2 linked regions of the Aminobacter aminovorans genome follow. The protein of the gene in region 1 binds, or shares a complex with, the protein of each later gene. Links are inferred from orthologs where the notes say so. Each region holds a gene or a part of one and is shown on either strand. Other genes may lie near its edges.

What was found.
Region 2: the proteins of secY (region 1) and secA are in contact, whole or in part, in a crystal structure (PDB 3DIN), measured with the Thermotoga maritima proteins. The link is inferred for Aminobacter aminovorans from one-to-one orthologs. Residues at the interface, in WP_004081795.1 of Thermotoga maritima: Glu108, Gly109, Glu110, Glu111, Ala236, Glu237, Arg238, Arg239, Ile240, Thr241, Ile242, Gln243, Tyr244, Ala245, Arg246, Arg247, Val248, Thr249, Gly250, Arg251, Arg252, Val253, Tyr254, Gly256, Ala257, Ser258, Thr259, Tyr260, Leu261, Pro262; in WP_004082002.1 of Thermotoga maritima: Glu261, Ala262, Arg263, Lys300, Ala301, Arg302, Thr303, Ile304, Ile305, Leu323, Tyr324, Asp325, Pro326, Val329, Ser330, Tyr333, Ile336, Lys340, Phe345, Val349, Glu363, Phe364, Tyr374, Ser375, Gly376, Gly377, Glu393, Ile395, Thr482, Ser483.

What each region holds. Positions count from the first base shown.
Region 1 is NZ_UFSM01000001.1:3,306,112-3,310,115, reverse strand. The notes cover bases 727-3,578. They hold secY (preprotein translocase subunit SecY), read left to right. Parts: upstream 727-1,408; coding sequence 1,409-2,749; downstream 2,750-3,578. Other genes in these bases: rpsM (30S ribosomal protein S13), read left to right, coding at 3,525-3,578; DY201_RS16250 (adenylate kinase), read left to right, coding at 2,746-3,336; rplO (50S ribosomal protein L15), read left to right, coding at 802-1,275; rpmD (50S ribosomal protein L30), read left to right, coding at 727-780. In the rest of the region: rpsE (30S ribosomal protein S5), read left to right, coding at 1-554; more of rpmD, read left to right, coding at 583-726; more of rpsM, read left to right, coding at 3,579-3,893. UniProt on the Escherichia coli protein: The central subunit of the protein translocation channel SecYEG. Consists of two halves formed by TMs 1-5 and 6-10.
Region 2 is NZ_UFSM01000001.1:1,578,158-1,582,555, reverse strand. What follows is about bases 308-3,553. They hold secA (preprotein translocase subunit SecA), read left to right. Parts: upstream 308-629; coding sequence 630-3,353; downstream 3,354-3,553. Other genes in these bases: mgtE (magnesium transporter), read right to left, coding at 3,420-3,553; DY201_RS07835 (peptidylprolyl isomerase), read right to left, coding at 308-389. Outside these bases: more of DY201_RS07835, read right to left, coding at 1-307; more of mgtE, read right to left, coding at 3,554-4,398. UniProt on the Escherichia coli protein: Required for protein export, interacts with the SecYEG preprotein conducting channel.

The sequences.
Region 1 (4,004 bases):
GGGAAGGTGGTCGCGACCGTAGCCGTGACCGCGAAGAGCGCGACAGCGAATTCGTCGATAAGCTCGTCCACATCAACCGCGTTGCCAAGGTCGTCAAGGGCGGCCGGCGTTTCGGTTTTGCAGCACTCGTCGTTGTCGGCGACCAGAAGGGCCGCGTTGGCTTTGGTCACGGCAAGGCGCGCGAAGTGCCGGAAGCGATCCGCAAGGCAACCGAATCGGCCAAGCGCGACATGATTTTCGTGCCGCTCCGCTCGGGCCGCACGCTGCACCACGATGTCGAAGGCCGTTGGGGCGCTGGTCGCGTTCTGCTGCGCTCTGCCAAGCAGGGTACCGGCATCATCGCCGGCGGTCCTATGCGCGCTGTCTTCGAGACGCTCGGCATGCATGACGTCGTCGCCAAGTCGATGGGTTCGTCGAACCCGTACAACATGGTTCGTGCGACCTTCGATGCGCTGAAGAGCCAGATGCATCCTAAGGATGTGGCTGCACAGCGCGGCATCAAGTATTCGACGCTTCAGGCCCGCCGCGGCACCGCCGTTGCGGCTGAAGAATAGTCGCTCGAGCTGACCAGGGACAATGACCATGGCCAAGAAAGCAACCAAGACCATCACCGTCGAGCAGATCGGTAGCCCGATCCGTCGTCCGAAGGAACAGCGTGCAACGCTGGTCGGCCTCGGCCTCAACAAGATGCATCGCAAGCGCACGCTGGAGGATACTCCTTCGGTGCGTGGCATGATCGCAGCTGTCCAGCACCTCGTCCGCGTTGTGGACGAGGCGTAAGCCGAGCGCAGGAGATAGAAGATGAAACTCAACGATCTGCGTGACAACGCCGGCGCGACCCACTCCAAGAAGCGTCTTGGCCGTGGCATCGGCTCCGGCTCCGGTAAGACCGGCGGCCGCGGCGTCAAGGGCCAGAAGGCTCGTTCGGGCGTCGCGATCAACGGCTTCGAGGGTGGCCAGATGCCGCTCTATCGTCGCCTGCCGAAGCGCGGCTTCACCAACATTTTCGCCAAGAGCTACAACACCGTTTCGCTGGCCCGTATCCAGGTTGCGATCGATGCCAAGAAGCTCGACGCGAAAGAGACCGTGACGGCGGAAGCTCTCGTCAAGGCCGGCGTGATTCGCCGCGTCAAGGACGGCGTCCGCATCCTCGGCGACGGCGAACTCAAGGCCAAGGTGGCCTTCGATGTTGCCGGCGCTTCCAAGCCGGCGATCGAGAAGATCGAAAAGGCTGGAGGATCGGTGAAGCTGCCTGAAGTGGCAGCCGCCGAGTAAAAGGCTTTGCAAAGTAAGCGGCGGTAGAGATACCGCCGCTTGCATGTTTGCCTCCCGGAGCCTATCTCGTGGCTTCGGTGACACGCGCCGCGCCCATCGCGGCATTTCGGCGTGACCAAGCGGAGTACCCTGAATGGCATCGGCTGCTGAACAACTAGCATCCAATCTGAATTTCGCAGCCTTCGCCAAGGCCGAAGACCTCAAGAAGCGTATCTGGTTCACGCTTGGCGCGCTTTTGGTCTACCGCCTCGGTACCTACATCCCGCTTCCGGGAATCAACCCCGACGCATTCGCGCAGGCTTTCACCCAGCAGAGCCGCGGCGTGCTCGGCATCTTCAACATGTTTGCCGGTGGTGCTGTCGAGCGCATGGCGCTCTTTGCGCTCGGCATCATGCCCTACATCTCCGCCTCCATCATCATGCAGCTCATGACGTCGGTCGTGCCGTCGCTTGAAGCGCTGAAGAAGGAAGGTGAGCAGGGCCGCAAGGTCATCAACCAGTACACCCGCTACGGCACCGTGCTGTTGGCAGTCGTCCAGGCCTATGGTATTTCCGCCGGCCTCGAGGGCGGCAACGGCATCGTCACCGATCCGGGCATGTTCTTCCGCGCCTCGACTGTTATCACGCTTGTCGGCGGCACCATGTTTCTGATGTGGCTTGGTGAGCAGATCACTGCGCGTGGCATCGGCAACGGCATTTCGCTGATCATCTTCGCCGGCATCGTCGCAGGCCTACCGAGCGCCATCAGTGGCACGCTGGAACTCGGTCGCACCGGTGCTCTGTCGACCGGCCTTATTCTCGCGATCATCGTTCTGGCGATCGTCGTCATCGCACTGATCGTCTTCTTCGAGCGCGCCCAGCGTCGCCTTCTGATCCAGTATCCGAAGCGCCAGGTCGGCAACCGCATGTTCCAGGGCGATACGTCGCACCTGCCGCTCAAGCTGAACACCGCAGGCGTCATTCCCCCGATCTTCGCGTCGTCACTGCTGCTGCTGCCGGCCACCGTCGCGGGCTTCTCGAACACCGCCACGCTGCCCGGCTGGGTGAGCACCGTCATGGCCGCTCTCGGTCATGGTCAGCCGCTCTACATGCTGCTCTACGCCGCGATGATCGTGTTCTTTGCCTTCTTCTACACGGCGATCGTCTTCAATCCGAAGGACACGGCCGATCAGTTGAAGAAGCACTCGGGCTTCATCCCCGGCTATCGTCCCGGCGAGCGCACTGCGGAATACATCGACTACGTGCTGACCCGCGTCACCGTCATCGGCGCTGCCTACCTGGTCGTCATCTGCTTGATGCCCGAGTTCCTGATTTCGGCAACCGGCGTTCCGTTCTACCTTGGTGGTACTTCGCTTCTGATCGTGGTCAATGTAACCCTTGATACCGTGGCGCAGATTCAGGGTCACCTGATCGCCCACCAGTACGAGGGGCTGATCAAGAAGTCGAAGCTCCGTGGAGGTAAGAGGGGAAGATGAAGCTTATATTGCTGGGACCGCCCGGGGCGGGGAAGGGCACTCAGGCGCAGAGGCTGGTCGAAAAGCACGGCATCCCACAGCTTTCCACCGGTGACATGTTGCGGGCCGCAGTGAAGGCCGAGACGGAAGTTGGCAAGCGCGCAAAGGCCGTCATGGACGCCGGCGAACTGGTTTCGGACGAGATCGTCAATGCCATCGTCGCCGAGCGAATCGACCAGGACGACTGCGCCAAGGGCTTCATCCTCGACGGTTATCCGCGCACGCTAGCGCAGGCCGATGCAGTCGCTGACATGCTGGCCGAACGCGGCCTGCATCTCGACGTGGTGATCGAACTCGTCGTCGACGACAAGGCACTCGTTGGCCGGATCCTGAAGCGCGCCGAGGAAGCACAGGCTGCTGGCCAACCGGTTCGCAAGGACGACAACGCCGAGGTGTTCGAAGAGCGCTTGCGCGAGTACTACAAGAAGACCGCGCCGCTGATCGGCTACTACTACGCAAACGACCTGCTCAAGCAGGTCGACGGAATGGCCGATATGGACGACGTTACCGCGCAGATCGAAGCTGTTGTCGCTGAGGTCACGCACTAAAAACAGCTGCCATGCTTGACTGACGGGCCGTACTGGAGTATGGCGGCCCGTCTTCCATTCAGGCATGATGTTGTGTGCCCACTAGGGTACAAAGTCATATTGATACGGAAAACCCGCATGGGCCGGCCTCCACCGGACGCGGGGCAACTTGAAGCGCCGGCATTGTCCGGCCCAAATGGAGTGAAGAGATGGCTCGTATAGCCGGCGTTAATATTCCGACCAACAAGCGCGTTGTGATTGCGCTTCAGTACATTCATGGCATTGGCAAGAAGTTCGCAGCTGAGATCGTCGAGAAGGTCGGCATCCCGGCCGAGCGTCGCGTTAACCAGCTGACCGATGCTGAAGTTCTGGCGATCCGCGAAACCATCGACCGCGACTACCAGGTCGAAGGCGATCTGCGCCGCGAAGTTTCGATCAACATCAAGCGCCTGATGGACCTCGGCTGCTACCGCGGCCTGCGTCACCGTCGTTCGCTTCCGGTTCGTGGCCAGCGCACGCATACCAATGCGCGCACCCGTAAGGGTCCGGCCAAGGCAATTGCCGGCAAGAAGAAGTAATTTCGTTCCCGGCGGGTTTCGGCCCGCCGGTTTCGCCTTTTATGGGCGGGTGTTCGGCCTGACACCTTGAACGCAGGCTGGTGTAGCCGCTGGTATTACGGCGGTGAAGAG
Region 2 (4,398 bases), 1.7 Mb from region 1 along the record:
ACCAGTTCACCATGCAGGGCGCGCTGGTCGAGGAAGGCGACGCGACGCTGGAAGTCGGCGTCCTTGTCGAGGCCCTTCTCGACGGCCTGGGCAGCCATCAGGCGGATCTCGATGATCGACGACAGGGCGGCGGCGCGGCGCTGCTCCGGCGGCAGATTGCCGAACTGCTGACCAAGGTCCTGCTCGGCAAGCGTGATATCCGCTTCGGTGACATTCTCGCCGTTGATCGTCGCCACGATCGCATTCGGATCGACGGCAGCGGCTGCGGGGGCAGCGGCCTGGGGTGCAGGTGCTGTTTCCTGTGCAACCAGCGGCAGCGACGACAGCGCCACAAGTCCGGCGGCAAGCCCGACGCGGGCAAGCGAGGCGCTACGGAACGAAAAAGACATCTAAACTCTCCGGTGGGGTGATGACCGCACTTCCAAATCAACCTGAATGTGGCGGAATTTGGCGTCTCCGGCAGGCTCGCTGCAACGTTGACATAAGTTGTGCCCCCTCTTATCTGTCCATCGTCTTCGCGTCCAGAAGGGTTTTTCCGGGCGCTTTTCGTGTTGAGTCTGCCACCTTACGTTCCCCGGCAGGTTCGGCCGGCGGACAGTCGGCTTCATTCGAATTGAAAGGACCACTTGATGGTCAGTCTCGGCGGTCTCGCCCGTAAGATTTTCGGTTCCTCCAACGACCGCCGCGTCAAGTCGACCCGGCCCCGGGTGGAAGCGATCAACGCTCTGGAAAATGAACTGCAGGCGCTGACCGACGACCAGCTTCGGGCGCGGACCGAGCAGTTCCGCCAGGAGATCGCCAACGGCGCCTCGCTCGACGATCTTTTGGTCCCGGCTTTCGCCACGGTGCGCGAAGGCGCCAAGCGCGCGCTCGGCATGCGTCCCTTCGACGTCCAGATGATCGGCGGCATGGTGCTGCACGGTCGCGGCATCGCCGAGATGCGCACCGGCGAAGGCAAGACGCTCGTCGCCACCCTGCCCGTCTACCTCAACGCTCTGACCGGCAAGGGCGTGCATGTCGTTACCGTCAACGACTACCTGGCCCGCCGCGACGCCGAATGGATGGGCCGTCTCTACAGGTTCCTAGGCCTGTCGGTCGGCATCATCGTGCACGGCCTGTCCGACGAAGAGCGCCGCGCGGCTTACGCCTGCGACATCACCTACGCCACCAACAACGAACTGGGCTTCGACTACCTGCGCGACAACATGAAGTACGAGCGCGCCCAGATGGTGCAGCGCGGTCACTTCTTTGCGATCGTCGACGAAGTCGACTCGATCCTGGTCGACGAGGCGCGCACGCCTCTGATCATTTCCGGTCCGCTCGAGGACCGTTCGGAAATGTACAACACTGTCGATGCCTTCATGCAGCAGATGGTTCCGTCCGACTACGAGGTCGACGAGAAGCAGAAGACCGCCATCTTCACCGAAGAGGGCACCGAGAAGATGGAGAACCTGCTGCGCGCGGCGGGGCTGCTCAAGGGCGAGTCGCTCTACGACATCGAAAACGTCGCGCTGGTCCACCACGTCAACAATGCGCTCAAGGCGCATCGCCTGTTCCAGAAAGACAAGGACTACATCGTCAAGGACAACGAAATCGTCATCATCGACGAGTTCACCGGCCGCATGATGCCGGGCCGCCGCTTCTCGGAAGGCTTGCATCAGGCGCTGGAAGCCAAGGAACACGTGGCGATCCAGCCCGAGAACCAGACGCTGGCCTCTGTCACTTTCCAGAACTACTTCCGTATGTATGAAAAGCTCGCCGGCATGACCGGTACGGCACTGACGGAAGCCGAAGAGTTCGGCAACATCTACAATCTCGACGTCACCGAGGTTCCGACCAACCTGCCCGTCAAGCGCATCGACGAGGACGACGAGGTCTACCGGACGGTCGAGGAGAAGTACAAGGCAATCGTCCGCGAGATCAAGGAAGCCAACGCCAAGGGCCAGCCGACGCTGGTTGGCACGACCTCGATCGAGAAATCCGAGCAGCTGGCAGAACGGCTGCGCAAGGATGGCTTCAAGAATTTCGAGGTGCTGAACGCCCGTCACCACGAGCGCGAAGCCTCGATCGTCGCCCAGGCCGGCAAGCCGGGCTCGATCACCATTGCCACCAATATGGCCGGCCGCGGCACCGACATCCAGCTCGGCGGCAACGCCGACATGCGTATTGCCGAGGAACTGGCCGACATGCCGGCCGGCCCTGAGCGCGACGCCAAGGAGAAGGCGATCCGCGAGGACGTCGCCCGTCTCAAGGAAAAGGCGCTGGCTGCCGGCGGCCTCTACGTGCTTGCCACCGAACGCCATGAAAGCCGCCGTATCGACAACCAGCTGCGTGGCCGCTCCGGCCGCCAGGGCGATCCGGGCCGCTCGAAGTTCTTCCTGTCGCTGCAGGACGACCTGATGCGCATCTTCGGTTCCGAGCGCATGGACGGCATGCTCCAGAAGCTGGGCCTCAAGGAAGACGAGGCGATCGTCCACCCCTGGATCAACAAGGCACTGGAAAAGGCGCAGAAAAAAGTCGAGGCGCGCAACTTCGACATCCGCAAGAACCTGCTCAAATATGACGACGTGTCGAACGACCAGCGCAAGGTGGTGTTCGAGCAGCGCATCGAGCTGATGGATGCGACCAGCCTGACCGATACCGTCGCCGAGATGCGCCATGACGTGATCGAGGATCTCGTCTCCAAGCACATTCCCGAAAACGCCTATGCCGAACAGTGGGATGTCGCAGGCCTCAAGGAAGGCGTGATCCAGTATCTCAACCTCGACCTGCCGATCGAAGAGTGGGCAAAGGAAGAGGGCATCGCCGAAGAGGAAGTGCGCGACCGCATCACCGCCGAAGCCGACAAGGCGGCTGCCGACCGCGCCGAGCGCTTCGGCCCCGAGGTGATGACCTATGTCGAGCGCTCCGTGGTGCTGCAGACCATCGACCATCTCTGGCGCGAGCATCTGGTCAATCTCGACCATTTGCGTTCGGTCGTCGGCTTCCGCGGCTACGCCCAGCGCGACCCGCTGAACGAGTACAAGGGCGAGGCCTTCGAGCTGTTCCAGGCAATGCTCGGCAACCTGCGCCAGGCAGTGACCGCGCAGTTGATGCGCGTCGAACTCGTGCGCCAGGCCGCCGACGCGCCGCCGCCGGAAGCACCCGAGATGCATGGCCACCACATTGACGGCACAACCGGCGAGGACGATTTCGGCGAAGGCTCCGTTGCCGTCCTGCAGGACAGCCGCGTGGTCGCCGCCGAGGATCGCGACCCTAACGACCAATCGACCTGGGGCCGCGTCGGCCGCAACGAAGCCTGCCCCTGCGGTTCGGGCAAGAAGTACAAGCACTGCCACGGCACCTTCGCCTGATAGGCAGATTGATCGGAGAATGAAAACGGCGGCCCAGTGGGCCGCCGTTTTGATTTGTGCTGTCAGCTACAGCAGCGTGCCGTGAAGTATCAGCAGAGCGATGCTGAAATAGATCACCAGTCCGGTGACATCGACGAGCGTCGCGACGAACGGCGCCGAGGCGGTTGCCGGGTCGAAACCGAGGCGCTTCAGGACAAACGGCAGCATCGAGCCGGTCATCGAGCCGAAGGTCACGATGCCGACGAGGGTCGCCCCAATGGTCAGCGCGACAAGGTGCCAGTACGGGCCGTAGTCGTAGAGGCCGAGCACCTGCCAGATGACGATGCGGACTATGCCGATGACACCCAGGATCGACCCCAGCGTGATGCCGGCCGGCAACTCGCGCAGCGCCACCTTCCACCAATCGCTCACGCGCACTTCGTGCAGCGCCAGTGCCCGGATCAGCAACGAGCTTGCCTGACTGCCTGAATTGCCGCCCGAGCTCATGATCAGTGGAATGAACAGCGTCAGCACGATGGCCTTTTCGAGCTCGCCTTCGAAACTCTGCATGGCCGAGGCCGTCAGCATTTCGGACAGGAACAGCACGCTCAGCCAGCCGGCCCGCTTGTGGATCATCCTGAAGAAGCCGATGTCCATATAGTGCTCGTCCAGCGCCTCCATGCCGCCCATGCGATGAACCTGCTCAGTGTCGCGCCTGACCATGGTGTCGATGACGTCGTCGACGGTGACGATACCTATGAGGTGGTTCCTGGCATCGACCACCGGCACGGCAAGCAGGTCGTATTTGGCGATCAGGCGCACGGCCTCTTCGAGCGGCGCCAGCGCCGTCGTCTTGATCAGCCGACGCTTCGGCATGGCCGACAGGATTCCGGCGCGCGGATCGGCCGCTATGACGCGCCGCAACGGCACGGCATGGACCAGGGTTTGCCTTGAGGGGTCGACAACGAACACCGCATAGACGGTTTCCCGCGTGCTTTCGACTGCCCGCACATGGCGAAGCACCTCCGACACCGTCCAGTTGGACGGCACCGAGACGAACTCCGTG